Regions from separate parts of the Streptomyces sp. NPDC098781 genome, predicted to be linked through region 3. Evidence: riboswitches for the same ligand, from Rfam matches in the RefSeq annotation. Region 3 holds a riboswitch; each other region holds the start of a gene.
What was found. Region 3 has a riboswitch for cobalamin ahead of ACIQWG_RS00435 (DUF4430 domain-containing protein). Riboswitches for the same ligand answer to the same signal wherever they lie in the genome.
Positions count from the first base shown of each region.

Region 1: linked by a shared signal. The riboswitch ahead of ACIQWG_RS19355 (ribonucleoside-diphosphate reductase subunit alpha) and the one ahead of ACIQWG_RS00435 (DUF4430 domain-containing protein) in region 3 are both predicted to bind cobalamin.
Region 2: linked by a shared signal. The riboswitch ahead of ACIQWG_RS30015 (ABC transporter substrate-binding protein) and the one ahead of ACIQWG_RS00435 (DUF4430 domain-containing protein) in region 3 are both predicted to bind cobalamin.
Region 4: linked by a shared signal. The riboswitch ahead of ACIQWG_RS30250 (energy-coupling factor ABC transporter permease) and the one ahead of ACIQWG_RS00435 (DUF4430 domain-containing protein) in region 3 are both predicted to bind cobalamin.

Region 1 is NZ_JBIWAK010000004.1:540,157-547,249, forward strand. It holds gene ACIQWG_RS19330 (carbon starvation CstA family protein) at 1-32, shown strand, start outside; gene ACIQWG_RS19335 (YbdD/YjiX family protein) at 4-201, shown strand; gene ACIQWG_RS19340 (DUF3311 domain-containing protein) at 353-610, shown strand; gene mctP (monocarboxylate uptake permease MctP) at 607-2,235, shown strand; gene ACIQWG_RS19350 (GNAT family N-acetyltransferase) at 2,309-2,815, shown strand; cobalamin riboswitch at 2,851-2,993, shown strand; gene ACIQWG_RS19355 (ribonucleoside-diphosphate reductase subunit alpha) at 3,118-5,493, shown strand; gene ACIQWG_RS19360 (ribonucleotide-diphosphate reductase subunit beta) at 5,493-6,506, shown strand; gene ACIQWG_RS19365 (hypothetical protein) at 6,419-6,658, opposite strand; gene ACIQWG_RS19370 (helix-turn-helix domain-containing protein) at 6,751-7,093, shown strand, end outside.
Region 2 is NZ_JBIWAK010000008.1:157,534-164,626, forward strand. It holds gene scpA (methylmalonyl-CoA mutase) at 1-1,123, opposite strand, end outside; gene ACIQWG_RS30010 (methylmalonyl-CoA mutase family protein) at 1,123-2,925, opposite strand; cobalamin riboswitch at 3,067-3,242, shown strand; gene ACIQWG_RS30015 (ABC transporter substrate-binding protein) at 3,303-4,331, shown strand; gene ACIQWG_RS30020 (FecCD family ABC transporter permease) at 4,328-5,341, shown strand; gene ACIQWG_RS30025 (ABC transporter ATP-binding protein) at 5,338-6,147, shown strand; gene ACIQWG_RS30030 ((2Fe-2S) ferredoxin domain-containing protein) at 6,140-6,565, shown strand; gene ACIQWG_RS30035 (gamma-glutamyltransferase family protein) at 6,634-7,093, shown strand, end outside.
Region 3 is NZ_JBIWAK010000001.1:80,864-87,956, reverse strand. It holds gene ACIQWG_RS00445 (hypothetical protein) at 1-1,293, shown strand, start outside; gene ACIQWG_RS00440 (cobalamin-binding protein) at 1,395-2,324, shown strand; gene ACIQWG_RS00435 (DUF4430 domain-containing protein) at 2,331-2,819, opposite strand; cobalamin riboswitch at 2,936-3,063, opposite strand; gene ACIQWG_RS00430 (hypothetical protein) at 3,545-3,793, shown strand; gene ACIQWG_RS00425 (aromatic acid exporter family protein) at 3,854-4,999, opposite strand; gene ACIQWG_RS00420 (YigZ family protein) at 5,076-5,702, opposite strand; gene ACIQWG_RS00415 (SixA phosphatase family protein) at 5,750-6,292, opposite strand; gene ACIQWG_RS00410 (hypothetical protein) at 6,289-7,050, opposite strand.
Region 4 is NZ_JBIWAK010000008.1:208,463-215,555, reverse strand. It holds gene ACIQWG_RS30265 (prolyl oligopeptidase family serine peptidase) at 1-744, opposite strand, end outside; gene ACIQWG_RS30260 (M20/M25/M40 family metallo-hydrolase) at 750-2,054, opposite strand; gene ACIQWG_RS30255 (M55 family metallopeptidase) at 2,047-2,880, opposite strand; cobalamin riboswitch at 2,959-3,167, shown strand; gene ACIQWG_RS30250 (energy-coupling factor ABC transporter permease) at 3,197-3,898, shown strand; gene ACIQWG_RS30245 (energy-coupling factor ABC transporter substrate-binding protein) at 3,895-4,245, shown strand; gene cbiQ (cobalt ECF transporter T component CbiQ) at 4,252-5,001, shown strand; gene ACIQWG_RS30235 (energy-coupling factor ABC transporter ATP-binding protein) at 4,998-5,864, shown strand; gene ACIQWG_RS30230 (APC family permease) at 5,978-7,093, shown strand, end outside.

The DNA of each region.
Region 1 (7,093 bases), on a different contig from region 3:
GCGGTGCGGTCGCTTCGGCGGGTCCTCGGTAGCGTGCGCTGGTACGTGCGGGAGCTGACCGACGAGTCGGCGTACGACCGTTATGTCGCCCACATCCGACTTGGGCATCCGGACGCGGACGTGCCCTCCCGGCGGGACTTCGAGCGGATGCGGACGGACCGTCAGGAGGCCGACCCCAGCCAGGGGTTCCGCTGCTGCTGAGCGCACCCACGCCGGACGACAGACGGGCACGCCAGGGTGCACACCAATCCTCCACATCCGATATGCGGACAGGGGCTTCCGCTGTAGTTGCACCGTCACCTAGATTGCCCGGGCGTTTCTCAGGTGATCAGTGAGGGGACGGAGCCGTCAGATGTCAGATGCCCCAGAAGTGAACAGAGGGCCGGTGGTGACGCCCGTCCGGGTCGTCATCGCGCTCTGCCTCGCAGCGCCCTTCGTGGCGATGCTGTGGGTCGGTTCGTATGCGAAGGTCGACCCGGCCTTCATCGGCATCCCGTTCTTCTACTGGTACCAGATGCTGTGGGTGCTCATCTCCACGGCGCTCACGATGACCGCGTACAAGCTGTGGCAGCGTGACCAGCGGGCCCGCAAGGGGGGTGCCGCCAAGTGAAGGACGGCGTGAACGGCGTCGCACTCGCCGTCTTCATCTTCTTCTTCCTGGCCGTCACGGTCATGGGCTTCCTCGCCGCGCGCTGGCGCAAGGCCGAGAACGAGCACAGCCTCGACGAATGGGGCCTGGGCGGCCGGTCGTTCGGCACCTGGGTCACCTGGTTCCTGCTCGGCGGCGACCTGTACACGGCGTACACCTTCGTCGCCGTACCCGCGGCGATCTACGCGGCGGGCGCGGCCGGCTTCTTCGCGGTGCCGTACACGATCCTCGTCTACCCGCTGGTCTTCACCTTCCTGCCGCGTCTGTGGTCGGTCTCCCACAAGCACGGCTATGTGACGACCTCGGACTTCGTACGCGGGCGCTTCGGCTCGAAGGGCCTGTCGCTGGCGGTGGCCGTGACGGGCATCCTCGCGACGATGCCGTACATCGCCCTCCAGCTCGTCGGCATCCAGGCGGTGCTGGACGTGATGGGCGTCGGCGGCGGCGAGGACACGAACTGGTTCATCAAGGACCTGCCGCTGCTGATCGCCTTCGGCGTGCTGGCGGCGTACACCTACTCCTCGGGTCTGCGGGCCCCCGCGCTGATCGCGTTCGTGAAGGACACACTGATCTACATCGTCATCGCGGTGGCGATCATCTACATCCCGATCAAGCTCGGCGGCTTCGACGAGATCTTCGCCAAGGCGGGCGAGGCCTACAGCCAGACCAACCCGGCCACGGGCGCGCCACGCGGTGCGCTGGCGCCGGGTGAGCCGGGGCAGTGGACGTACGCCACGCTGGCGCTGGGCTCCGCGCTCGCGCTCTTCATGTACCCGCACTCGATCACCGCGACGCTCTCCTCCCGCAGCCGTGAGGTGATCCGCCGCAACACCACGATCCTGCCGCTGTACTCCCTGATGCTGGGCCTGCTGGCGCTGCTGGGCTTCATGGCGATCGCGGCCGGCATCAAGGTGGAGAACGGCCAGCTGGCCATCCCCCAGCTGTTCGAGAACATGTTCCCGTCCTGGTTCGCGGGCGTGGCCTTCGCGGCGATCGGCATCGGCGCGCTGGTACCGGCGGCGATCATGTCGATCGCGGCCGCGAACCTCTTCACCCGCAACATCTACAAGGACTTCATCAAGCCGGACGCGACGCCCGCGCAGGAGACCAAGGTCTCCAAGATCGTGTCCCTGCTGGTGAAGGTGGGCGCCCTGGTCTTCGTCCTGACCATGGACAAGACGGTCGCCATCAACTTCCAGCTGCTGGGCGGCATCTGGATCCTTCAGACCTTCCCGGCCCTGGTCGGCGGCCTGTTCACCCGCTGGTTCCACCGCTGGGCGCTGCTGGCCGGCTGGGCGGTGGGCATGATCTACGGCACAGTCGCCGCGTACGGCGTCGCCTCCCCGACCCAGAAGCACTTCGGTGGCTCGGCGAAGGAGATCCCGGGCATCGGCGAGATCGGCTACATCGGCCTCACCGCGTTCGTGCTCAACGTCCTGGTGACGGTGGTCCTGACCTTCGCCCTGAAGGCGGCGAAGGCTCCGGAGGGCATCGACGAGACGAAGCCGGAGGACTACACGGCGGACGCCGGCGACCCGGGCGTCCAGGTGGAACTGCCGCCGGCGACGGCGGGTTCGTCCCACTGAGCGGCTCGGACCAGGCGGGCCGTCGGAGAAATCCGGCGGCCCGCCGTCGTATGTGTCCGGCAGACTCGCCCCTATGGACATCGTGATCCGGCAGGCCGGAACCGCCGAGTACGACGCCCTCGGCGAGATCACCGCCCAGGCCTATCTACAGGACGGCCTTCTCGACTTCGGCGAGAGCGACGAGTACCTCGGCGAACTCAGGGACGTGGCCAAACGCGCGGCGGCCGCCGACGTGCTGGTGGCCGTCGAGAAGGACCGCCTGCTGGGCGGCGTGACCTTCGTGCCGAGCGGCGGCCCGATGGCCGACATCGCGCGTTCCGGCGAGGCCGAGATCCGCATGCTCGCCGTCGACCGGGCGGCACGCGGACGCGGCGCCGGAGAGGCGCTCGTGCGCGCCTGCGTCGACCGCGCACGGGCCACGGAGGGCTGTGTACGGATCGTCCTGTCGACCCAGCGCACCATGCACGGCGCCCACCGCATCTACGAACGCCTGGGCTTCGTCCGCACACCCGATCGGGACTGGAATCCGATCCCGGAGCTGGACGACATCACTCTTCTCACCTACGAGTTGACGCTCTGAAACCAGCGCGACACAACATCTGGTGGTGATACGACAGCCCGGCACAAGATGTATGCTCGTGCTCGCTGTCGCCGCAGGGGAATCCGGTGCGAATCCGGAACTGTCCCGCAACGGTGTACTTGTGCGTATCTGCGCACGGGAGTCAGTCCGAGGACCTGCCGACAGCTGCGCCCGGCCGCCCGGCCGGTGCGCCCTGACGTCCGGGCCTCGTGGAATGGGCCGGTGGACGCGACGCCCCGTGCGCTCGTGTGCTGCCCCCTGCCCTCGGCGAGGCCCCCGTGCCGAGCGAGGGAGAGCCCCACGTGACCATCGCGCCAGCCGAACCGGGTTCAGCAGCGGTCGAACAGGACAACGACGGTCCCGGTGCCGCGCTGCTGCGGCTCCTGACCGAGCTGACCGCCGACCTCCCCGACGCCGACCCCGGCCGGGTCGCCGCCGCCGCGCTGCGCGGCCGGTCCGCCCGCGCGGACGAGACGGAGCTGCGCGAGCTGGCCACCGAGGCGGCCGCCGGCCTGATCTCCGAGGACCCGGCCTACTCACGGCTCGCCGCCCGGCTGCTGACCATCTCCATCGCCGCCGAGGCCGCCTCGCAGGGTGTCACGTCCTTCACCGAGTCGGTCGCGGTCGGCCACCGCGAGGGGCTCATCGCCGACCGCACCGCCGAGTTCGCGCGAATCCACGCGGCCCGTCTCGACTCCCTGGTCGACACCGGCGCCGACGACCGCTTCGGCTACTTCGGCCTGCGCACCCTGCACAGCCGCTATTTGCTCCGGCACCCCATCACCCGCAAGGTCATCGAGACGCCCCAGCACTTCATGCTGCGCGTCGCCGCCGGTCTCGCCGAGGACGACACCGCGAGGTCGCTGGACGAAGTCGCCGCGCTCTACGGGCTCATGAGCCGCCTCGACTACCTCCCCTCCTCCCCCACGCTCTTCAACTCCGGCACCCGGCACCCCCAGATGTCGTCCTGCTACCTCCTCGACTCCCCGCTGGACGAGCTGGACTCCATCTACGGCCGCTACCACCAGGTCGCCCGTCTCTCGAAGCACGCCGGCGGCATCGGTATCGCGTACTCCCGCATCCGCAGCCGCGGTTCGCTGATCCGCGGCACCAACGGCCACTCCAACGGCATCGTTCCGTTCCTGAAGACCCTCGACGCCTCCGTGGCCGCCGTGAACCAGGGCGGCCGGCGCAAGGGCGCCGCCGCGGTGTACCTGGAGACCTGGCACTCCGACATCGAGGAGTTCCTGGAGCTGCGCGACAACACCGGTGAGGACGCCCGCCGTACGCACAACCTCAACCTCGCGCACTGGATCCCGGACGAGTTCATGCGCCGGGTCAACGGCGACGAGCCGTGGTCGCTGTTCTCGCCGTCGGACGTGCCGGAGCTGGTCGACCTGTGGGGCGAGGAGTTCGACGCGGCGTACCGCAAGGCGGAGGCCGCGGGGCTGGCGCGCAAGACCATCCCGGCCCGTGATCTGTACGGCCGGATGATGCGCACCCTCGCGCAGACCGGCAACGGCTGGATGACCTTCAAGGACGCCGCCAACCGCACCGCCAACCAGACCGCCCTGCCGGGCCATGTCGTCCACTCCTCCAACCTCTGCACGGAGATCCTGGAGGTCACCGACGACGGGGAGACGGCGGTCTGCAACCTGGGGTCGGTGAACCTCGGCGCGTTCGTCCGCGACGGCGACCTCGACTGGGAGCGGCTCGACGACACCGTCCGCACCGCCGTCACCTTCCTCGACCGCGTCGTCGACATCAACTTCTACCCGACCGACGAGGCGGGCCGGTCCAACGCCAAGTGGCGGCCGGTCGGTCTCGGTGCGATGGGCCTCCAGGACGTCTTCTTCAAGCTTCGGCTGCCCTTCGACTCGCCCGAGGCGAAGCAGCTCTCGACCCGGATCGCCGAGCGCATCATGCTCGCCGCGTACGAGGCCTCCGCCGACCTCGCCGAGCGCAACGGCCCGCTGCCGGCCTGGCAGAAGACCCGTACCGCCCAGGGTGTGCTGCACCCCGACCACTACGGTGTCGAGCTCACCTGGCCGGAGCGCTGGGCGGCCCTGCGCGACCGTATCGCCACGACCGGCATGCGCAACTCCCTGCTGCTCGCCATCGCCCCGACCGCCACCATCGCGTCCATCGCGGGCGTCTACGAGTGCATCGAGCCGCAGGTCTCCAACCTGTTCAAGCGCGAGACGCTGTCCGGCGAGTTCCTCCAGGTGAACTCCTACCTGGTCGACGACCTCAAGGCGCTCGGCGTCTGGGACGCCCGCACCCGTGAGGCGCTGCGCGACTCCAACGGCTCGGTGCAGGACTTCGCCTGGATCCCGGCGGACGTACGGGCGCTGTACCGCACCGCGTGGGAGATCCCGCAGCGCGGCCTGATCGACATGGCGGCGGCGCGCACGCCGTTCCTCGACCAGTCGCAGTCCCTGAACCTGTTCCTGGAGACGCCGACCATCGGCAAGCTCTCCTCGATGTACGCGTACGCCTGGAAGTCAGGTCTGAAGACGACGTACTACCTGCGCTCCCGCCCGGCGACCCGCATCGCCCGCGCCGCCCAGAGCCAGACCGCCCAGCCCGAGAAGACCATCCCCGTCCAGCAGGTCGCCGAGCCCGACGCCGTCGCCTGCTCCCTGGAAAACCCCGAGTCCTGCGAGGCCTGCCAGTAATGAGTACCCGTAACGCCAACCTGCTCGACCCGGGCTTCGAGCTGACCCTGCGCCCCATGCGCTACCCGGACTTCTACGAGCGCTACCGGGACGCCATCAAGAACACCTGGACCGTGGAGGAGGTCGACCTCCACTCCGACGTCGCCGACCTGGCGAAGCTGTCCGAGGGTGAGCAGCACATGATCGGCCGGCTGGTCGCGTTCTTCGCGACGGGCGACTCGATCGTGGCGAACAACCTGGTGCTGACGCTGTACAAGCACATCAACTCCCCTGAGGCGCGCCTGTACCTGTCGCGCCAGCTCTTCGAGGAGGCCGTGCACGTCCAGTTCTACCTGACGCTGCTGGACACCTACCTCCCCGACCCGGAGGACCGGGCGGCGGCCTTCGACGCCGTCGAGAACATCCCCTCGATCCGCGAGAAGGCCGAGTTCTGCTTCCGGTGGATCAACGAGGTCGAGAAGCTGGAGAGCCTCCAGACCCAGGCCGACCGGCGTCGCTTCCTGCTGAACCTGATCTGCTTCGCCGCGTGCATCGAGGGCCTGTTCTTCTACGGCGCCTTCGCCTACGTGTACTGGTTCCGCAGCCGGGGCCTGCTGCACGGCCTGGCCACCGGCACCAACTGGGTGTTCCGCGACGAGACGATGCACATGTCCTTCGCCTTCGACGTGGTCGACACCGTCCGCAAGGAGGAGCCGGAGCTCTTCGACGACCAGCTCCAGCAGCAGGTCACCGACATGCTGAGGGAGGCCGTCGAGGCCGAGCTCCAGTTCGGGCGCGACCTGTGCGGTGACGGCCTCCCGGGTATGAACACCGAGTCGATGCGGCAGTACCTGGAGTGTGTCGCCGATCAGCGCCTGACGCGTCTCGGCTTCGCTCCGGTGTACGGCTCCGAGAACCCCTTCTCCTTCATGGAGCTCCAGGGAGTTCAGGAGTTGACCAACTTCTTCGAGCGGCGTCCCTCGGCGTACCAGGTGGCGGTGGAGGGCACCGTAGACCTGGACGAGGACTTCTGAGCCTCGGCCGCGTCGCGTTCCTGGGCCTCCCTGATCTGACGGTCGATGCGCCGATCGCGCGCCGCGCCGATCAGTGACGGGAGGACCAGAACGACGAACATCCCGAGGACGACGATCATCGCGAGCAGTGTCTGTGTCTGTTCCGTAGTCATGACACCACTGTCGCGCCGGATACTCCTTACCAACAGTGGCAGGACTGCCGCTCACCCTCGATTTACTGCCAGCTTCGAGGCACACTGGCAGCATGCTGAAAAACGTCGCCGCCGTCCTCCTCGACGGTGTACATCTCTTTGAAATGGGCGTCGTCTGCGAGGTGTTCGGCATCGACCGCAGCGACGAGGGACTGCCCACGTACGACTTCGCCGTGGTCTCGGCGGAGGGGCCGACGCTGGGCACCCATGTCGGCGGGCTCTCCGTCTCCACGCCGTACGGCCTGGAGCGGCTGGAGGAGGCCGACCTGATCGCGGTCCCGGCCGGCAGCGAGTACGTCACCCGGGCCTACCCGCCCGAGCTGCTGGATGCCCTGGTCAGAGCCGTCGAGCGGGGCGCCCGGGTGCTCAGTGTGTGCTCCGGCGTCTTCGTGCTGG
Region 2 (7,093 bases), on a different contig from region 3:
AGAAGTCGGTGGGCAGCGCGAGCGCCTCGTCGAGCGCGTTGGTGTGCAGCGACTGAGTGTGGCCCTGGGTCGCGGCCATCGCCTCGACACATGTGCGCGTGACGTTGTTGAACACGTCCTGCGCGGTCAGCGACCAGCCCGAGGTCTGCGAATGGGTGCGCAGGGACAGCGACTTGGAGTTCTTCGGATCGAACTGCTTCACCAGCTTCGCCCACAGCAGGCGCGCCGCGCGCAGCTTGGCGACCTCCATGAAGAAGTTCATGCCGATCGCCCAGAAGAACGACAGCCGGGGTGCGAACGCGTCCACGTCCAGACCCGCCTCACGGCCCGCGCGGATGTACTCCACACCGTCCGCGAGCGTGTACGCCAGCTCCAGGTCGGCCGTCGCACCGGCCTCCTGGATGTGGTAGCCGGAGATGGAGATCGAGTTGTAGCGCGGCATCCGCTGCGACGTGAAGGCGAAGATGTCGGAGATGATCCGCATCGACGGCTTCGGCGGATAGATGTAGGTGTTGCGGACCATGAACTCCTTGAGGATGTCGTTCTGGATGGTCCCGGCCAACTTCTCGGGCGGTACGCCCTGTTCCTCCGCCGCCACGATGTAGAGCGCCAGCACCGGCAGCACGGCGCCGTTCATCGTCATCGACACGGTCATCTTGTCCAGCGGGATGCCGTCGAACAACTGCCGCATGTCGTAGATCGAGTCGATCGCCACGCCCGCCATGCCGACATCGCCCGTCACGCGCGGGTGGTCGCTGTCGTAACCCCGGTGCGTGGGCAGGTCGAAAGCGACCGACAGGCCCTTCTGGCCGGCCGCCAGGTTGCGCCGGTAGAAGGCGTTGGACTCCTCGGCGGTGGAGAAGCCCGCGTACTGGCGGATCGTCCAGGGCTGGTTGACGTACATCGTCGGGTACGGGCCGCGCAGATACGGCGCCATGCCCGGGTACGTGCCGAGGAAGTCCAGGCCCTCCAGGTCACGGCCGGTGTACAGCGGCTTGACCGCGATGCCCTCCGGGGTCTCCCAGAAGGTCCCGTCGTTCCCGGCGGCCTTCTGCCACTCCTCGGCACCGGCGTCGGTCCTCGGCTCCCCGAGTTCGATCCCGGAGAAGTCGGGGATTCCCATCAGGACACTCCCATGCGGTCGAGGGTGGCGGACAGCACGGCGACGGCGTCACAGCCGGCGAAGACGTACGAGTCGACATCGTGGTGATTCCCGGGCCGCCCGGCGAGGAACACATGCGAGGCGCCGGCCGCCTTCAACCGGCCGGCCTCGGTCCGCGCCTGCTCCTCGTACACGGTGTCACTGGAGCACAGGCAGACCTCGGTGGCACCGCTCTCCTCGAACGTGCCCTCGGTGACCGGCTCGATGCCGCCCGCCTGGAAGAGGTTCGAGGCGAAGGTGAGGCGCGCGGTGTGGGCCGCCGCCGGGCCGAGCGCGGCCAGGAAGACCCGGGGCCGGGAGCCGGTGGCCGCCAGGTGGGCGTCGGAGCGGGCGCGCAGCGCCTCGTACGCCTCGTCGCGCCGCACCCGCGGAAGGCCACCGGAGAGAGGTGCGGGAGCGGGCTCGCGCTTGACGGGCTGCTCGGCGAGGTGGGGGAACTCGCTGACGCCGGTGATGGGTTCGCGGCGCTTGGCGAGCTTGCCGCTGCGCGCCTGCCAGGTGTCGGCGAGGTCCTGGCCGAGCTGTCCGGAGCGCAGCGCGGCCGCCTGTCCGCCGGCCTGCTCGATCCGCTGGAAGAACTCCCAGCCGGCGTGGGCGAGCTCGTCGGTCATCCGCTCCACGTACCAGGAGCCGCCCGCCGGGTCGATCACCCGGGCGAGGTGCGACTCCTCGATGAGGATGGTCGAGGTGTTGCGGGCGATGCGCCGCGCGAACGCGTCCGGCAGGCCGAGCGCGTGGTCGAAGGGCAGCACGGTCACGGAGTCGGCGCCGCCGACGCCGGCGGCCAGCGTGGCGACCGTCGTGCGCAGCATGTTCACCCAGGGGTCGCGGCGCGTCATCATCACCGGCGAGGTGACGGCGTGCTGCACCTGGGCGCTCGGTGCCCCGCACACCTCGGTGACCCGCGCCCACAGCCGGCGCGCGGCCCGCAGCTTGGCGACGGTCAGGAACTGGTCGGCGGTGGCGGCGTACCGGAACTCCAGCTGCGCGGCAGCCTGTTCGACCGTCAGCCCGGCCTCGGTCAGATCCCGCAGATAGGCGACACCGGTCGCCAGCGAGCTGCCCAGCTCCTGGGCCGCCGAGCCACCGGCCTCGTGGTACGGCAGCGCGTCCACGGTCAGGGCCCGCAGCCCCGGGTACTCCTGGGCGCACGCACGGGCCAGCGAGGCGACGGGCGCGAACGCCGAGGACTTTCCGGTACGTGCCTCGTGGCCGAGCGGATCGGCGCCGAGGTTGCCGCGCGCCGCCTCCTTGGCGACGCCCTTCTCCTCGTACAGCCGCAGCAGCTCGCGCGCGGCGGGCTCCACGTCGGCGCCCGCGTCGAGGACGACCGGGGCCAGGTCGAGGTAGACGCCCTCCAGGGCGCGGCCGAGCTCCGCCACCGGGATGCCGCCCTCGCCGAGGACCAGCCAGAGCGAGGTGACGCCGTTCTCCAGGTCGGCCAGCACCACGCCGTCGGTGAGCGCGGAGTGCCGCTGCCGGACGTCCCAGCCGCCGGCCGTGTTCCCCTCGGGGCGACTACCGCGGACGAACGGGGCGAACCCGGGCAGACCGGCGTCGGGCGCGGCGTCGTGCGCGCTGTACAGAGGGCGGGTGCGCAACCCGTCCTCCAGGGCGGTGGACAGGGCTTCTTCCGCGGCCGGGCCCGAGACTTCCTTGCCCGCCTTGCGCAGCACACCCTCCACCAGGTGTTGCCACTGCTCATGGGTCGCGTCAGGGAACTCGGCGGCCAGCGAGAGCCCGTCGTCAGGCAGGACCGTCATGCTCGGATGCTAGGCCAGATCATCAAAGGAGCAGCAGAGGGCACGGCTGTGACCTTGCCCTCTTCCAGATTGTGACCTGGGTCTCCGTCTCCCGTCGGCCCTGGCGGCGACCGGTCGAACGACCCCGCGACAAGGCGGGCTTGATAGCCTCGTCGGGCCAGTCGAGCCACACCCGAGGCCAGGGAATCCGGTGCGAATCCGGAACTGACGCGCAGCGGTGAGGGGGACGGGCGGGGCAACTGCCACTGGGAGACCGGGAAGGCGCCGCGGCCGGACGAACCCGAGTCCGAAGACCTGCTGGCACCTTGGCACCCCCGGGTGCCGAGGTCGTCCGTAGGCCAGGCTCCGCGTACGAGCCCAGACCCCGAGGAAAGCCCTTGCTCCGCACCCCCGCGCTTCTTCTGGCATCCGCCCTGCTCCTCACCGCCTGCGGTTCCTCCGGCGGCGACGACTCGAAGGCGGCGCAGACGTCCGCCGCCGGCTATCCCCGCACGATCGACAACTGCGGCCGGAAGGTCACCCTGAAGTCGGCGCCCCGGCGCGTGGTCTCCCTCAACCAGGGCACCACGGAGATCCTGCTCTCCCTCGGTCTCGCCGACCGTGTCGCCGGTACGGCGACCTGGACGGACCCGGTGATGAAGGGGCTGGAGAAGGCCAACGCCTCCGTGCCGCGGCTCGCGGACGACGCGCCCTCCTTCGAGAAGGTCCTGGACGCCGAACCCGACTTCGTCACCGCCTCCTTCGTCTCCACTCTCGGCAAGGGCGGCGTCGCCACCCGCGAGCAGTTCGAGAAGCTCGGCGTGCCCACCTACGTCTCGCCCTCCGACTGTTCCGCGGGCAAGGACAACGACAGCGGCGGAGACGGATCGCGCAGCAAGCCGCTCACCCTCGACGTCGTGTACGGCGAGATACGCGACCTGGCACGGGCCTTCGGCGTCGACGAGCGCGGCGAGAAGCTCGTCGCCGAGCTGAAGCGGCGGGTACGCGAGGCGACCGACGGTCTGGACGCCTCCGGTGTCTCCCTCATGTACTGGTTCGCCAACTCCCAGTCGCCCTACCTCGCGGGCTGCTGCGGCGCGCCCGGTGCCGTCACCCGTGCCGTGGGCGCCGAGAACACCTTCTCCGACACCCATGACGAATGGCCCCAGATCGGCTGGGAGACGGTCGCCGACCGGGACCCCGACGTCCTCGTGATCGGCGACCTCACCCGCAAGCAGCAGACCGCGGAGAGCGCCGCGGCCAAGATCCGCTTCCTGGAGACCAACCCGGCCACCCGCAACCTGACCGCGGTGAAGAAGAAGCGGTACGTCCTGCTCAGCGGGCAGGCGATGAACCCGTCCATCCGCACGATCGAAGGGATCGAGCAGGTCGCCGCCGGGCTGCGCGACTTCGGGCTCGGCAAGTGAGCGCCCGTACGCTGCTGTTGACCGGCGGCGGGTTCGCCGCGCTGCTCGCTTCGGTGGCCGTCGCGGTGACGATCGGGCCCGCCGACATCTCGACGGCGGACGTGTGGGCCGCGGTCGCCGCCCATCTCGGCCTAGGGGAGAGCACGTTGGCGCCGCTGCGGGACGGCATCGTGTGGAACCTGCGGATGCCGCGCACCCTGCTCGCCGCCGTGTGCGGGGCCGGGCTCGCCGTGTGCGGAGCGGTGATGCAGTCGCTGCTGCGCAATCCGCTGGCCGATCCGTTCGTGCTCGGGGTGTCCTCGGGAGCGTCCACGGGAGCCGTCGCCGTCGTCGTGCTGGGCGTGGGCGGGGGAGTGGTGTCGCTGTCGGCGGGCGCCTTCCTCGGCGCGCTGCTCTCCTTCGCGATGGTCCTGTTGCTCAGCCACTCGCTCGGCGGCAGCACGGACCGGGTGGTGCTGTCCGGGGTGGCCGCCATGCAGCTGTTCTCCGCGCTGACCTCGTTCATCGTGCTGACCTCCGCCGACGCCGAGACCACCCGGGGTGTGCTGTTCTGGCTGCTGGGCTCGCTCACCGGCGCCGACTGGGGACAGGTGCTGCTCTGCGCCGCCGTACTGGCCGTGGTTCTCGCCGTCTGCCTCGGACATGCCCGCACCCTGGACGCCTTCGCCTTCGGTGACGACGCCGCCGCCGGACTCGGCGTGCGGGTCGCCCGCACCCGCCTCGTCCTGCTCTGCGCGACCGCGCTGCTCACGGCCGCCCTCGTCAGCTGCGCGGGGGCGATCGGCTTCGTCGGCCTGGTACTGCCGCACGTCACCCGCGCGCTCACCGGCTCCGGACACGCCCGTCTGCTGCCGGTCACGGCGCTGACAGGAGCCGTCTTCCTCGTATGGGTGGACACCGCCGCCCGCACCGTCCTCGACCCCCAGGAGGTTCCCGTGGGCGTGGTCACGTCCCTGATCGGCGTACCGGCGTTCGTGGCGGTCCTCCACCGGGGGCGAGGCAAGGGATGACCAGCCTGCACGCCCAGGGCGTCGTCCGACGCGTCGCCGGCAAGGTCATCGTCGACGGCGTCACCCTCACCCTGCGCCCCGGCGACACCGTCGGACTGCTCGGCCCCAACGGCTCAGGGAAATCAACCCTGTTGAGGCTCCTCGCCGGAGTCCTCGCACCCACCTCCGGAGTGGTCACCCTGGACGGACGCCCCCTCACCGAGGTCGGCCGGCGTGCCACCGCCCGGCGCGTCGCCACCGTCGAGCAGGAGGCCCACACCCAGACCGAACTGACCGTCCGGGACGTCGTCGCCCTCGGCCGTGTCCCGCACCGCCGGGCCTGGACCCCGGCCACGGCGGCCGACGCCGGGGCAGTGGACGAGGCGCTGGAGCGCACCGGCCTCGCCGACCGCGCCGAGCAGTCCTGGCACACCCTCTCCGGCGGCGAACGCCAGCGCACCCAGATCGCCCGCGCGCTCGCCCAGGAACCCCGCGAACTGCTCCTCGACGAACCCACCAACCACCTCGACATCCAGCACCAGCTCGACCTGCTGGACCTCGTCGCGGACCTCCCGGTCACCACCGTGATCGCCCTGCACGACCTCAACCTCGCCGCGATGTACTGCGACCGCCTGCTCGTCCTGCGCGAGGGCCGTGCGATCGCGGAGGGCACCCCGGCCGAGGTCCTCACCCCCACCCTCATCGAGCGGGTCTACGGCGTCCGGGCAGAAGTCACGACCGACCCCGGCCACCCCGTGATCCGCTTTCTGCGACCGGCGACCCGGGGCGGATCCCCCGGCAGGAGGAGCGTGCCGAGCGATGCCTGAGCAGCGACCCGTAGGCCCGACGGGCGACACCCCCGCCGCACCCGCACCCTGCCGGGTCGTCGTGTGCCGGGACTGCTGCTGCGGCAGCCCCAAGGTCACCGGCATCGACCACGCCCGGCAGACCGCGCGCCTCGCCGAGAACGTGCCCGTGCGGGTCTCCGCCTGCCTCGACGTGTGCGAACACGCCAACGTGATCGTCGTCCAGCCGTCCGCCACCGCGCGCGCGGCCGGCGCCCGCCCGGTGTGGCTGGGCCTGGTCAACGACCCCGACGCCACCGAGGACATCATCGACTGGGTCCGGGCCGGCGGCCCCGGTGTCGCGCCCTGTCCCGACGTGCTCGACCTCTACACCTTCACCCCGCCCGGACGGAACAAGGCGAAGCCGGGGACCACGGACCCGTCCCAGCCGGAAGGTTGAAGCACGAACAGGCGGGACATGAAGATCGGACGGACCGATCCGCGCCGACAGCGAGGTGAAAGACACCGATGTTCACCACCCGTCCCACCCTCCAGGGCACCTTCGGCATGGTGTCCTCCACCCACTGGCTCGCCTCGCAGTCGGCGATGGCCGTGCTGGAGCGCGGCGGCAACGCCTACGACGCCGCCGTGGCGGGCGCGTTCGTCCTGCACGTCGTCGAGCCGCACCTCAACGGGCCGGCCGGCGAGGTGCCGATCCTCGTCGCCCCGGCGGGCGGCGAGGTGCGGGTCCTGTGCGGGCAGGGGGTGGCGCCCGGCGGGGCGACCGTCGCGCACTACCGGGACCTCGGACTGGAACTCGTGCCGGGGACCGGACCGCTGGCCGCCGCCGTGCCCGGCGCCTTAGACGCCTGGATGCTCCTGCTGCGGGACCACGGGACCAGGACGCTCGCCGAGGTGCTGGAGTACGCCATCGGGTACGCCGAGCACGGGCACGCGCCGGTCGAGCGGGTCGGCGAGACGGTGGAGA
Region 3 (7,093 bases):
AAGACCAACGGCGTCGCCTACCTCAAGACCCTCCAGGCCGCCGACGGTTCGTACGCGGGGGCGGGGCTGTCCAACGAATGGGCGTTCAGCGCCTTCGCGGCGGCCGGGACCGCCGCCGTGGACGTCACGCCGGGCGGCGACACCAGCAAGAACGCGAGATCCGTCTACCGCACCCTGCTCTCCACCACGAGCTGGCCGTCGGCCTCGCCTGTCGTCACCGACTACGAGCGGGCCACCCTCAACGCCTACGCCACCGGTATCGACCCGGCCCGGGTCTCGGCCTCCCGCAATCTCGTCGCCGACGTCTACCGCTACTGGCAGACCGCCGAGCCCGGCTACTTCGGCCCCTCCGCCAACTTCAACGGCACGGTGTTCGCCGCTCTGGCGTTGAACGGCGCCAAGACCCAGGCGGGCCAGACCCGCATCCCCCAGACGCTGCGGAACGCGATGATCACCCGCATCCGCGCCAACCAGCACGACGACGGCGGCTGGAACTACTCCAAGGCCGAGGGCGACCCGGCCAAGCTGGCCGCCGCCAGCGATGTGGACATGACCGGCGCGGCGATGGCGGCGCTGTGCGTCTCCGGGGTGCCGAACACCGACATCGACATCGTCCAGGCCAAGGCGTTCCTGAAGAGCAAGCTGGTGCCGAACAGCGGTGCCTTCAACGCCATGTTCGGCATCAACACCGACTCCAACGGCTGGGCGGTCTCGGGCCTGAACGCCTGCGGCATCAACCCGCAGACGGGTGACTTCCTCACCTCTATGGGCAAGACACCCGTGGACTTCCTGATCGCACAGCAGATCAACCCCGGCGGAGGCTTCAAGTACCTGCCGAGCGACACCCAGCCCTCCGCGTACGCCTCCATCGACGCGGTGCGCGCCCTCGCGGGCGGCGGTTTCACCTCGGCCCCGCCCGTACCGGTCACCCCCGGCGCTCCGCAGTGGGTCGCCCAGGGCTCCTTCACCTCCGGTACGGCGACCAAGCTGGCGCTGACCGTGGACGACGGCGCCGGCGGGCTCAAGGTCTGCTCGGTGTCCCTCACCCCGACCGGCGGTACGACGACACTGGGTGCTGTCCTCGACGCCGCCCTCGGCGCGGCCACCCCGTCGGGCTGTGTGACCGGGGTGACCCCTTCGTCCGGCACGGGCACCGTCACCGCGGTCAACGGCAAGGCGAACAGCGGGTCCAACACCTGGAAGGTCAGCGTGGACGGCTCGTCCTTCGCGGGCGCCACGCGAGGCAAGGTGATCAACGTCGGGGACACGATCGCGCTACGCTGGGGAGCCTGATCCAGCAGGCGGGCGCCTAGGGCCTGTCGTTTGGATCATGCCGACAGGCGCAGTTCCTCTCAGCCGACCTGATCCAAACGACAGGCCCTAGAGTCACAGGTATGCGCATCGTCTCTCTGCTGCCCGCCGCGACCGACATCGTGGCCGAGCTCGGCCTCATGGAGAGGCTGGCCGGACGGACCCACGAGTGCGACTGGCCGCCCGCCGCGGTGACCGGCGTTCCCGTCGTCACGGGGGCGGAGTTCACCGCGGACGACCTCACCAGCCGGGAGATCTCCGACGCGGTGGGCGGTTCGGCGCACTCGGGGTCGTCCCTGTACACCCTCGACACGCAGGCGCTGGCGGAGCTCCGGCCGGATGTCGTCCTCACCCAGGACCTGTGCGACGTGTGTGCCGTGTCGTACGAGAAGGTGAGCCGCGCCGTACGCGTGCTCGACGCCGACACGCGTGTGCTCAGCCTGGAGCCGCGCACCCTCGACGACGTCCTGGACTGTCTGGTCACGGTCGGCGAGCTGCTCGGTGTGCGGGAGCGGGCCGAGCAACGGCGGGCGGAACTGCGGGCCCGGCTCGAACGGGTGCGCGGCGCGGTGGAGGGGCGGACCAGGCCCCGTGTCGTGGCCGTCGAGTGGCTGGACCCGCTGTGGCCCGCGGGGCACTGGGTCCCGGAGCAGATCACGTGCGCCGGGGGCGAGCCGCTGCTCGCCGCGCCGGGCGAGCACACCAAGCCGATGACCTGGGAGGCCGTTCGCTCGGCCCGGCCGGATGTCGTTCTGGTACTGCCCTGCGGCTTCGCTCCCGAACGGACCCTGCGTGAAAGGGAGTTGCTGACCGAGCTGCCGGGCTGGGCGGACCTGCCCGCCGTCCGTACCGGCCGGGTGTGGGTGCTCGACGGACCGGCGTACTTCAACCGCCCCGGCCCACGTGTCGTGCGCGGCGCGGAGGTGCTGGCCCAGGTCCTGCACGGGGTGCCGGCCGGGAAGGCGGTGTCGGCGGCCGAGGCCCGTCCCTTCGAGGACGGCCCCGGCCGCTGACAGCGGCTAGAACTGCGTCCAGGTGAAGGCCACTTGGTCCCCGGCGCTCAGCTTGAACTGGCAGCCGCCGACCGGGATCGACGTGCCGTTGACGGATATGTTCCAGTAGGCGACGCCGCCGCCGCTGACGTCCTTGATGGTCTCGACGGAGTAGTCGTCGAAGGACGCGTACCAGGTGCCGTCCCAGGTGAAGTCACGCTTGCGGGCGGCGTCGTCGAGGGCGGCCGTGGGTGTCGGCACGGCACTGGCGTGCGCGCCGCCGTTGGTGCCGTCGCATCTGTGCGTACCACCGGTGGCCGTGGTCACCTCATGCCCCTTGGTCCGGATCTTCCCCTTGAACAGGGTCCCGTCCGGGCCCTGGACGGTCAGGGTCACCTTGACCGGCGTGTTCGTACGGGCGGCGGGCTGCGCGTGGGCCACGGCCGGCGCCGATGCGAGGGCCAGGCCGAGGGCGATGGAGGCGGTCAGCGTGCGGGGTGTGCGAGTGCGGTGCAAGAGAGTGCCCCTTTCGGGCGGTGACGGCCCGCGGCCCGTCACCGAGGCGGCGCACACACCGGATCGTGGACCCAGGCAGGGCTCTCGGCTTCGCGCTGCGGACCATGACAGTGGGAAGCGGTGCATGCACGCACCAAGGGCATCCCGACTCGCGTCCCCGCGGGGCCGCACACGGTTGCAGGTCAGCGCCGGACTCCCACCGGCTTCCCCCCTGGGCGCGCGTATGGAGTTGTCGTACGGGCCACGACCCGATGCGCGCCGAAGCCCCCGCATCCTAGGGCGAGTTGAAGTCCCGCCACCAGGGCCGTCGTGGCGGCTCACCGGAACTGGCCCAGGGCGGGCTGCCGGCCGGAGGGCTGGCGGCAGCACTCGCGTCCGTGCCGTCCCTGCTCACCGAGGGCTGAGGTGGTGTACGCGGGACGGCGACCGGCCGACGACCCAGGCACCCCGACTTCGGGCGGCTGATCCGGGCCTGCCATGTGTCCCGCGGGCGTCCGAGCGAACGCAGGCCCACTTCGCCGTGGGCCGCGCGACGGCCCGCTCGGGCGAACTGACCCTCAGCCGCTGGGAGTTCCCTGGGGAGCGGGCGGACTCCGAGGAGCCGCGCCGGGTGCGCCGGACGAGCCTGGACTCGGGCCGCCGTACCCAGACGCGCGGCCGACGCCCGTACGGCAGCAGCGCTGCACGCCACGGGTTTCACCGACCTCGGCCAGGCGCTTCGGACCGTGTACGTCGACCGGCGGAGCAGCATCGAGGAGACGGCACGCCTCCTCGCCGTCGGCAAGGGCAGGCTGCGGCGACTCCTGGTCGAACACTGCATCGCGATCCGCCCGGCAGGTCAGAACGCCGCCGCCGGCCGACGCGCACGCGTACAACCCGACGACCGTGCCGCGGCCGACCGCCGCGTTGGCGCCCAGGACATCACCGCCCGGCTCCACAACGAACCGCCGAGGGCACCACACTCCGCGAACTGACCACAGCCACTTTCCTCAGCACGCCCCGGGTCGCCGCCTGCATCGACGCACTCCAGACGGTCAGCGTGTGACGAGCTGGTCGGCCAGGCGGCGGGCCTGGGTGAGCAGGTTGCCGTGGGCGGCCAGGGCGTCGGGGTCGGCGAGCACACCGCCGGCCAGCCGCCGGCGTAGCGCGTCCAGCGTGTGAACCATGTCGTCGACGACCTCGCGCAGCTCGTGGTCGGCGTCGCGGTCGTGACCGCCCGGGGCGAACCGGCTCTGGGGGTAGAGCCGGATCGCGCGGGCGCTGTTGCGCAGGAAATCGGCGTACGACTCGGTGACCGCCGGGCCCGGTCGCGGTTCCCGCCGATCGCCGTCGCTCGCTTCCAGTACCGCCCGTGTGACGCCCGTGGTGTGGACTGCGACGTAGTCGAGCACGGTGATCGCGTCGTCGTAGTCCTGGCCGGGCGGCGCCAGGGCGCGGTTGCGGCGCCTGGGGTTGACCCGCAGGCTCTCCCGGCCCCAGCCGACCGCCGAGCGGGCCTGCTCGACGAGACGGAACAGCCGCAGCGCCCGCTCATGCAGCTGCGCTGCGGTGACGGCGTCCCACTCCTGGGCGGTCAGCCGGTCGGCCACCGCGTCCAGGATCTCCTGCGCCTCGCGGGCCGCCTCCTCGAGGGCGACGCGGGTGCCGCGCAGATAGACGGGAGGCCGGATCAGGGCGTTGACGGCGATGCCGACCAGGGCGCCGAAGACCGCCTCCGCGATCCGGGTCGCCGATCCGGTGATCGTCACCGGGGTGCTGGTCAGCACGAACAGGGCGCCCGTCGCCGCGTAGATGCCCTGGCTGCCCAGCCGCCGCCAGTTTCCCAGCAGCACCGCGACCGGCAGGACCAGGGCCATGGCCGCCATCGGGGAGTTCAGCGTCAACGCGACGACGGTGGCCACCACCGTCCCCGTGGCGATGGCCGCCAGTTGCTGAAGCCCGTGCGCGATCGACCGGTACACCGTCGACTCCACGAGCACGACCGCCACCCAAGGGGCGACGAACGCCGTCGGGGTCTTGAGCCACCAGCCCGCGACCGCCCACGCCACACACGCGGCCAGGGCCGCCTTGCCGGCCTGCACCACCACATCCCGCTCCGGGCCCGGCTGTGTCCATGCCCGCCGGGCCGGCCCGCCCAAGGTACTGAGACGGCGCCGGGCACGCAGCGCCGATTCACGCATTCCTCGCATCACATGCCAGGTGCCACAAATGCGCGGATGAATTCACGCGAGCCGGGGAATCAAGCGGGCCGGGGCATCACGCGTCCCCGTACGCCTCGCCCCCGAGCTCGAACCCCGCCGTCCCGGCCGTCGCGTCCGCGAGCCACGACCGGAACGCCGCCACCTCCGCGTCCGGCAGGCCGATCTCGATGGTGACCGCTTCCCCGTACCGCACGTCACGCACTTCACGCCCGGTCGACCGCAGATCGTTCTGCACCTTGCCCGCCCGCTGGTGGTCGACGGTCACGGTGGCCAGCCGGAAGCGGCGCCGGGTGAGGGTGCCGAGCGTGTCCAGCGCCTCGCCGACCGCCCCGCCGTACGCCCGGATGAGGCCGCCCGCGCCGAGCTTGACCCCGCCGTAGTAGCGGGTGACGACGGCGACGACGTAGCGCATGTCGCGGCGCAGCAGCATCTGGAGCATGGGGACGCCGGCCGTACCGCCCGGTTCGCCGTCGTCGCTGGCCTTCTGGACCGACGCGTCGGCGCCGATCACGTAGGCCCAGCAGTTGTGGGTGGCGTCCGCGTGCTCCTTGCGGACGGCGGCGAGGAAGGCCTGGGCCTCCTGCTCGGTGGCCGCCGGGGCGAGCGCACAGATGAAGCGTGAGCGGTTGACCTCGGTCTCGTGCACGCCCGCGTGGGCGACTGTGCGGTACTCGTCCTGCATCCGGCCAGCCTATGCGGAGCGCTCACGCGCGCGTCTGGGCGGCCACCTCACTCCTTCTTGCCGCGCGCCACCATGACGCCCGTCAGCAAGGCCGTGCCGGGCGCGAGGTCCCGCCAGGTGGGGCCGCGCCAGGCCAGGACCGCGACGGCGGACGTGGGGAACTTCGTGCGGACCTCGTCCAGGGTGTCGTCGAGGCCGTCCCCGGCGAGTGCGAGGACGAGTTCCTCCAGGCCGGGGTTGTGCCCGACCAGGAGCAGCGTGCCGACCTCGTCGGACGCCTCGCGCGCGACCTCCAGCAGGTCGGGCACGTCCGCCGCGTACACCCGCGGATCGTGGCGCACCGGGGGCGGGGTGCCCCACTGGGCGGCGGCCAGCTCCCAGGTCTGACGGGTGCGTACGGCGGTGGAGCACACCGCGAGGTTGGGCAGGCAGTCGGCGTCGGCGATCATCCGGCCCGCGACGGGCGCGTCCCGCCGGCCGCGCGGGGCGAGGGGGCGTTCGTGGTCGGCGACACCGTCGGGCCAGGCGGACTTGGCGTGCCGCAGGACGACGAGCCGGCGCAGCGGGCCCGCTCCGAAGGGCGCGGTCACGACAGGCCTCCGAGGTCGTGGGTGAGGTCCAGGCCGAGGAGGCGGTCGGCGTAGGCGTAGGTCTCGAAGCGGGCGCCGTCCGGCAGGTCGGGGGCGGTCTCCACCCAGCGCAGGACCCCGAGCACGCCGGGTACGTCGAGATCGTCCTCCCAGGCGGTGCGCAGCTCCGCCCGGACCTCGTCGGGGATGGGCCGCGACGGCTGCCGCGCCCAGCCGGCGACGGCACGGCGCCAGCGCATGAGCGTGTCCTGGGCGTCGGCGACGGCCTCCGCGTCCAGCCCCACGGGCACGCTTCTGCGCCGGGAGAGCAGGGCGAGGCGCAGCGCCGTGGGGTCGGCGTCCTCGGGGGGCGCCTCCGAGTGCACGGGCGCGACGGCGAGCCGTACGCCGTCGGGTTCCGCGCCACCGCCCTCGCGTACGACGTGGATGACCTGGGCCTCGCCCAGGCCCGCGGTGGCGTTGCCGCCGTCCTCGAAGGGGCGGATGCCCAGCGCGGCGGCCCCGGCCCGGAGCTCGGCCGGCTGCCGGCTCTCGTCGAGGAGGGCCCAGACCGGCGTACCGCCCAGTTCCAGGGCACGGACGAGGAGGTCGGCGGCCAGCAGCACGCGCAGGGCAGTGACGTCGAAGCCCTCCGTATGCGCCTCGACGCGGGTCAGGCCCCGCCGGGCGGGCGCGGCGTCGACGGGCTGGCCGGTTCGGGCGTCGATGATGCGCAACACGGAGCGAGCGTAGGTGCACTCGCGCCCGTCCGCAGCCATCCGGCCCGCTTCCGTGGCGGCGTGGCGGATGTGGGGCCCCTCG
Region 4 (7,093 bases), on a different contig from region 3:
CGACCAGTCGACCTGGGCGATCGACTCCCGCGGCCCACCGGCGACGATCCGCCGGCCGGCCAGGCTGCCGTCGGCGCCGACATCGGCGACCAGCAGTTCCGTGCCGTCCCACGGCATCCGGGGATGGTCCCAGGCGAGCCATGCCGCGCGCCGTCCGTCCGGCGAGATCCGCGCCCCGGTGACGAACCGGTACCGGTCGTCGGTGAGTTCGCGTACGGCGTCCCGGTCCTCGGCCGCCGAGCCGTCCAGCGGGACCGCGGCCAGGACGCGCCGCACATCCGTCGGCCCCTCCCCCGTGAACTCCTCCAGCACGCACCACACTTCACCGAGGTCGAGCCGCAACTGCGGCTCCACCCAGCGCAGTCCGCCGCCCACCTCGGACACGGGAGTGAGCGGACGCGGCTCGCCGCCCTCCTCGTACCGGTGCAGGCGCTGATCGGCGAAGTCGACGAAGACGACGAGCGGGCGGCCGTCGACCATCGCACCGGCCCACGGCTGCCCGCCGTACTCGACGACCCGGCTGCGCACGTTCCACGGCGGGGGCAGGACGGACTCCTCGGTGCCGTCGGCGCCGCGCCGTACCAGCGTGCGCCGTCCGGCCTCCGTGGGCCGCGGCTCGATCCACCACGCCTCGTCACCCACGAACCCGACGTACTCGGGCCGCCCGTCGTGCGCCGCGGCGACGGCGGCGTCGATGGGCGAGGGCCAGGAACCGTACGCCAGCGTCCGCACTGTCTCCCCCACTCCGGTCAGGCCGTGCGCAGAAAGCGGTCGAGTACCCGCACACCGAAGTGCAGTGCCTCGACCGGCACCCGTTCGTCGACGCCGTGGAACATGGCCCCGTAGTCGTAGCCCTCCGGCAGCCGCAGCGGTGAGAAGCCGTAACCGGTGATGCCGAGCCGCGAGAACTGCTTGGCGTCGGTGCCGCCGGGCATGCAGTACGGCACCGTGTGCCCCTCGGGCGCGAACTCCTCGACGGCGGCGCGCATCTTTGCGTACGTCGGCGAGTCGAGCGGTGACTGGAGGGCCACTTCGCGGTGGTGGAACTCCCAGTCGACGTCCGGGCCGGTCAGTTCGTCGATGGTCGCGCGGAACTCGTCCTCGAAGCCGGGCAGGAACCGGCCGTCGACGTGGGCCACGGCCTCCCCCGGGATCACGTTGACCTTGTAACCGGCGTCCAGCATGGTCGGGTTGGCGCTGTTGCGGACGGTGGCCTCCACGAGCTTGGCCGCCGGGCCGAGCTTCTCCAGCAGTCCGTCCACGTCGTCGAGGTCGGCGTCGAGGCCGTGCAGCGCGGCGAGTTCGACGAGGGCGGCGCGGACCGTGGGGGTCAGGCGGACCGGCCACTCGTGGGCGCCGATCCGGGTGACGGCGGCGGCGATGCGGGTCACCGCGTTCTCCCGGTTGGGCCGGGAGCCGTGCGCGGCCCGCCCGCGTGCCGTGAGCTTCAGCCAGCCGGTGCCGCGCTCTCCGGCCGCGAGGGGGTAGATCTGCCGCCCGCTGCCGTCGTGGACGGTGAACGCGCCCGACTCGCCGATGCCCTCGGTGCAGCCCTCGAACAGCGCGGCGTGCCGGTCCGCGAGAAAGCCGGAGCCGTCCGCGGCGCTCGCCTCCTCGTCGGCGGTGAACGCGATCACGACGTCCCGGCGGGGCCGTAGGCCCTCGCGCGCCCAGGCCCGCACGACGGAGAGGATCATCGCGTCCATGTTCTTCATGTCGACGGCGCCCCGGCCCCACACGACGCCGTCGCGGATCTCCCCGGAGAAGGGGTGCACGCTCCACTCGTCAGCCCACGCGGGCACCACGTCCAGATGACCATGGACGAGCAGCGCGTCCGCCGAGGGGTCGGTTCCCTCGACGCGGGCGACCACGTTCGTGCGGCCCTTGACGCGCTCCAGCAGGGTGGGCTCCAGGCCCGCCTCCGCCAGCCGCGCGGCGGCGTACTCGGCGGCGGGGCGCTCCTGGCAGTCGCCGCCCCCGCGATTGGTCGTGTCGATGCGAATGAGGTCGGAAGTGAACGTAACGACCTCGTCCAGCGCCTGCCCGTCAGCCATACTGCTCCTCCACCGCGGCCGAGACGATCGTGGTGACCGCCTTGAAGGTACGGATTCCCTCGTACATACGCTCGCTGGTGTACGCCACCTTTCGCTCGCCGATACGTTCGACGCCCGGGACGACGGTGGCGGCCATCGCGAGGTGCTCGGCGTCGAACTCCACGGCCACGGTGAACGGGCCACCGTGTACCGGCTGCTGACGGACCGCCAGCCCGGCCGCCTCCTTCGCCGCCGCGCGGATGTCGGCGGCGGTCCTGGCCGGCGTACGGCACACGGCGGCGTACCGCGAGACATGGTCCTTGACAGCGACCTTCAGTGCCTCGGGCGCATATCCCAGCGCGTCCTCGCAGGCCACGTCGTCGCCGGTGACGAGGACGACGGGCACGCCGTACTCCGCGACGACGTGCGCGTTGAGCAGCCCCTCGCTCGCCCGTACGTCGTTCAGCCACACCCCTGTGATCGAGTTCGCCAGGTAGGTGTGGGCGAGGACACCTTCCATGCCGGCGCCGGCGTGGTAGCCGACGAACGCGATGCCGTCCACGTCGCCGTGCTGGACGCCCTCGACCATGGACAGCGACTTGTGCCGGCCGGTGAGCATCTCGGCCCGCTCGTCGAGCCGTTCGAGCAGCAGATTGCGCATGGTCCAGTGCGCCTCATTGATGACGACGTCGTCGGCGCCGCCGTCGAAGAATCCCCTTACCGCGGCATTGACGTCCGAGGTGAACATCCCCCGGCACCGCTCCCACTGCGGCGTGCCGGGCAGAACGTCCGCCGGCCAGGTCACACCGGTGGCGCCCTCCATGTCGGCGCTGATGAGGATCTTCATGCTCCGTCACGTTACGCGCCCGCGCCGGAACCCGCCACGAAGCGGACGAACGCCGCTTTCACGCCGCCGAGGCGTGCTTGTCAGCCACTGTGTCCGGGCACTACTGTCACCACGCCTTGGTGAACGGGAAATCCGGTGTGATGCCGGTGCGGCCCTCGCCACTGTGAATCGGGAAGTCCGGCTCCAGCCCGCACGGGCAAGCCACTGGGTCCTCGGACCCGGGAAGGCGGAGCACGGGCGTGTGGTACCCGTCAGCCAGGAGACCGGCCAAGGCGCGTCAACCATCCACGAGGTGCTGGAGAGGGTCTGCTGAGCCATGCACATAGCCGAGGGTTTCCTCCCGCCGGCGCACGCGGTCGCCTGGGGCGTCGCGTCCGCTCCGTTCGTCGTCCACGGAGTCCGTTCACTCACCCGTGAGGTCAGGGAGCACCCCGAGAGCACGCTGCTCCTCGGCGCCTCCGGAGCCTTCACGTTCGTCCTGTCCGCCCTGAAGCTGCCGTCGGTGACCGGCAGCTGCTCGCATCCCACCGGCACCGGACTGGGCGCCATCCTCTTCCGGCCGCCGATCATGGCGGTCCTGGGCACCATCACCCTGCTCTTCCAGGCGCTGCTGCTCGCGCACGGCGGCCTGACCACGCTCGGCGCCAACGTCTTCTCGATGGCGATCGTCGGACCCTGGGCCGGGTACGCGATCTACAAACTGCTGCGGCGCTACGACGTGCCACTGATGGTCGCCGTGTTCTTCGGGGCGTTCGTCGCCGACCTGTCCACCTACTGCGTGACCAGCGTCCAGCTGGCGCTCGCCTTCCCCGACCCGAGCAGCGGCTTCCTCGGCGCGCTCGGCAAGTTCGGCTCCATCTTCGCCGTCACCCAGATCCCGCTCGCGGTGAGCGAGGGCCTGCTCACGGTGCTCGTGATGCGGCTGCTGGTGCAGTCCAGCAAGGGCGAACTGACCCGGCTGGGCGTGCTCCTCGCCGGCAAGCGGACCCGCACCGAGACGGAGGCCGTGGCCCGATGAAGAAGAACACGAAGATCAACCTTCTGCTGCTGCTCGTGGTGGCCGCGCTGGCCGTGCTGCCCCTGGCACTCGGTCTCGGCGACCACAAGGAGGAGCCGTTCGCGGGCGCCGACGCCGAGGCGGAGACCGCGATCACCGAGATCGAGCCGGACTACGAGCCCTGGTTCACACCGCTGTACGAGCCGCCTTCCGGCGAGATCGAGTCGGCGCTGTTCGCGGTCCAGGCGGCCCTCGGCGCCGGTGTTCTCGCCTACTACTTCGGGCTGCACCGGGGACGGCGGCAGGGCGAGGAGCGGGCGCTGGAGCAGGCACCGGCCGGCGAGGAGCCGAAGGCCGACAAGGTCTGACGCATCATGCTGCCGATCGACGCGGCGGCGCACAGCAGTCGCTGGCGCCGCCGTCACCCCGTGGACAAGGCCGTGCTCGGGCTCGGTCTCACCGTCCTCGCGATCTCGCTGCCGCCCTGGCCGGGCGCCGCGCTGGTCCTGGTCACCGCGCTCGCGGTGCTGCTGGGCCCGGCGGGCGTTCCCGCGCGCCGGCTGTGGCGCGCCTACCGGGTGCCGCTCGGTTTCTGCGTGACCGGCGCGGCCACCCTGCTGGTCCAGGTCGGCGGCCCGGAGGGCTTCGTGTCCCTCGCCGACGACGGTGGGCTGCGGGCCGGGGAACTGCTGCTGCGGACCTCGGCCGCCTCCCTCGGCGTGCTGCTGTTCGCGTTCACCACGCCGATGTCCGACCTGCTCCCCCGGCTGGTGAAGGCGGGGGTGCCCGCACCCGTGGTCGACGTCGCCCTCGTGACGTACCGCATGAGCTTCCTGCTCCTCGACTCGGTGCGGCGCATCCGGGAGGCCCAGGCCGCGCGCCTCGGGCACACCGGCCGGGCCGCCGAGTGGCGCTCGCTCGCCGGGCTCGGCGCCACTGCCTTCGTGCGGGCGTTCGACCGGGCCACCCGGCTCCAGGCCGGGCTCGCCGGGCGCGGCTACGACGGCACGCTGCGCGTCCTGGTGCCGCGGGCCCGGGTCTCCGTCCCCTTCACGGCCGCCAGTTGCGTGCTGCTCGCGGCGCTGGTCGCCCTCACTCTCGTACTGGAGAAGGCCCTGCCATGAGCGAGCCCACCGCCCTGGTCGCCCTGCGAGGCGCCTCCTACGCCTACGAGGACGGCCCCGTCGTACTCAGCGGCCTCGACTTCGACGTGTCCGAGGGGCGCGCGCTGGCGCTGCTGGGCCGCAACGGCAGTGGCAAGACCACGCTGATGCGGCTGCTCAGCGGCGGGCTCCGGCCGCACGCGGGCCGGTTGACGGTGGAGGGTGCGCCGGTCACGTACCACCGCAAGGGGCTGACCCGGCTCAGGACGACCGTCCAGCTGGTGGTGCAGGACCCCGACGACCAGCTGTTCGCCGCGTCCGTCGCCCAGGACGTCTCCTTCGGCCCGCTGAACCTGGGTCTGCCCGACGCCGAGGTACGGGCACGGGTCGACGAGGCGCTCGCCGCCCTGGACATCAGCGCGCTGGCCGACCGGCCCACGCATCTGCTGTCGTACGGGCAGCGCAAGCGCACCGCCATCGCCGGGGCGGTCGCCATGCGTCCGCGCGTGCTGATCCTCGACGAACCGACCGCCGGGCTCGACCCCGACGGCCAGGAGCGCCTGCTCGCCACCCTCGACCAGCTGCGCGCGGGCGGCACGACGGTGGTGATGGCCACCCATGACGTCGACCTCGCCCTGCGGTGGGCCGACGACGCGGCGCTGCTGACCCCGTCCGGCGTGCGCACCGGTCCGGCGCCGGCGATGCTGGCCCGCACCGACCTCCTCCGGCAGGCCGGCCTGCGGCTGCCCTGGGGCGTGGCGGCGACCCGGCTGCTGCGCGCACAGGGGCTGCTGGACGACACGGCGCCCGGTCCACGCGACGCGGAGGAGCTCGCGGCCCTGACGCCGGCGCACACCACGCGCGCGCTCCCGGCCGACGGCTGAGACGGGTCGCCGTTGGGCACACGGGTGATGTCTTCCGCGACCGCGCAGCAAAGGCGGGGCGGTCCACACGGTTGCCTGTTTCATGAGGTCACGAGCGACCGAAGTGAGGCAGCATGGCCGACGGCACCATGGACACCCGCCCGCCCGAAGGGCTGAAGGCCGACGCGATCGGGTTCCTCGACGCACTCGTGATCGGCCTCAACGCCACCTCGCCCGCGTACTCGCTGGCCGCGGCCATCGGACCGGTCGTTGCCCTGGTGGGCGTCTACGCACCGGGCGTCATGCTCGCGTCCTTCGTCCCGATGCTGCTGATCGCGTCGGCGTTCTACTACCTCAACAAGGTCGACCAGGACTGCGGGACGACCTTCTCGTGGGTCACCCGGGCGATGGGCCCGTGGGCGGGCTGGCTCGGCGGGTGGGCCATCGCGATGACCGGCGTCCTGGTCGTCGGCTCGCTGGCGGACGTGGCGGTGACCTTCTTCCTGCTCGCCGTCGGGCTCGACAGCTGGGTGGACAACGAATTCGTCCGCCAGCTGCTGACGGTGCTGGTCATCCTGGTGATGACGGCGGTGTGTGTCATCGGCACCGAGGTGTCGGCCCGGGTGCAGAACACCCTCATCCTCGCGCAGGTCGCCTGTCTGCTGGCGTTCGCCGTGGTGGCGCTCTACCGGGTCTACGCCGACACCGGCACCCTCGACTCCGTCGATCCGGAGATCGGCTGGCTCGACCCCTTCGGCGCGGGAGGCGCCGAGCTGACGGCGGGTCTGCTGCTGGGCGTGTTCATCTACTGGGGCTGGGAATCGGCGGTCAACCTCACCGAGGAGGTCGAGAACTCGGCCACCGCTCCCGGCGAGGCGGGCGTCTGGTCGACGGTCATCCTGCTGGTGACCTATGTGTCGGTCGCGATCGCGGTGGTGGCCTACGCCGGGCCGGCGTTCCTGTCGGAGAACGCCGCGGAGGAGGAGTTCATCTTCGCCCTGCTGGCCGACGAGGCGATGGGCGGCTGGGACTGGGTGGTGCTGCTGGCGGTGTCCACCTCCGGGCTGGCGTCCACGCAGACGACGATCATCCCCGCCTCGCGCACCGCGCTGTCCATGGCCCGCCGGCACGCGCTGCCCTCCCACTTCGGGCACATCAACCCGCGGTTCCGCACCCCCGACGTGAGCACGTGGTGGGTCGCGGGCATCGCCATCGCCTGGTATCTCGTGGTCCGGCAGATCAGCGAGAAC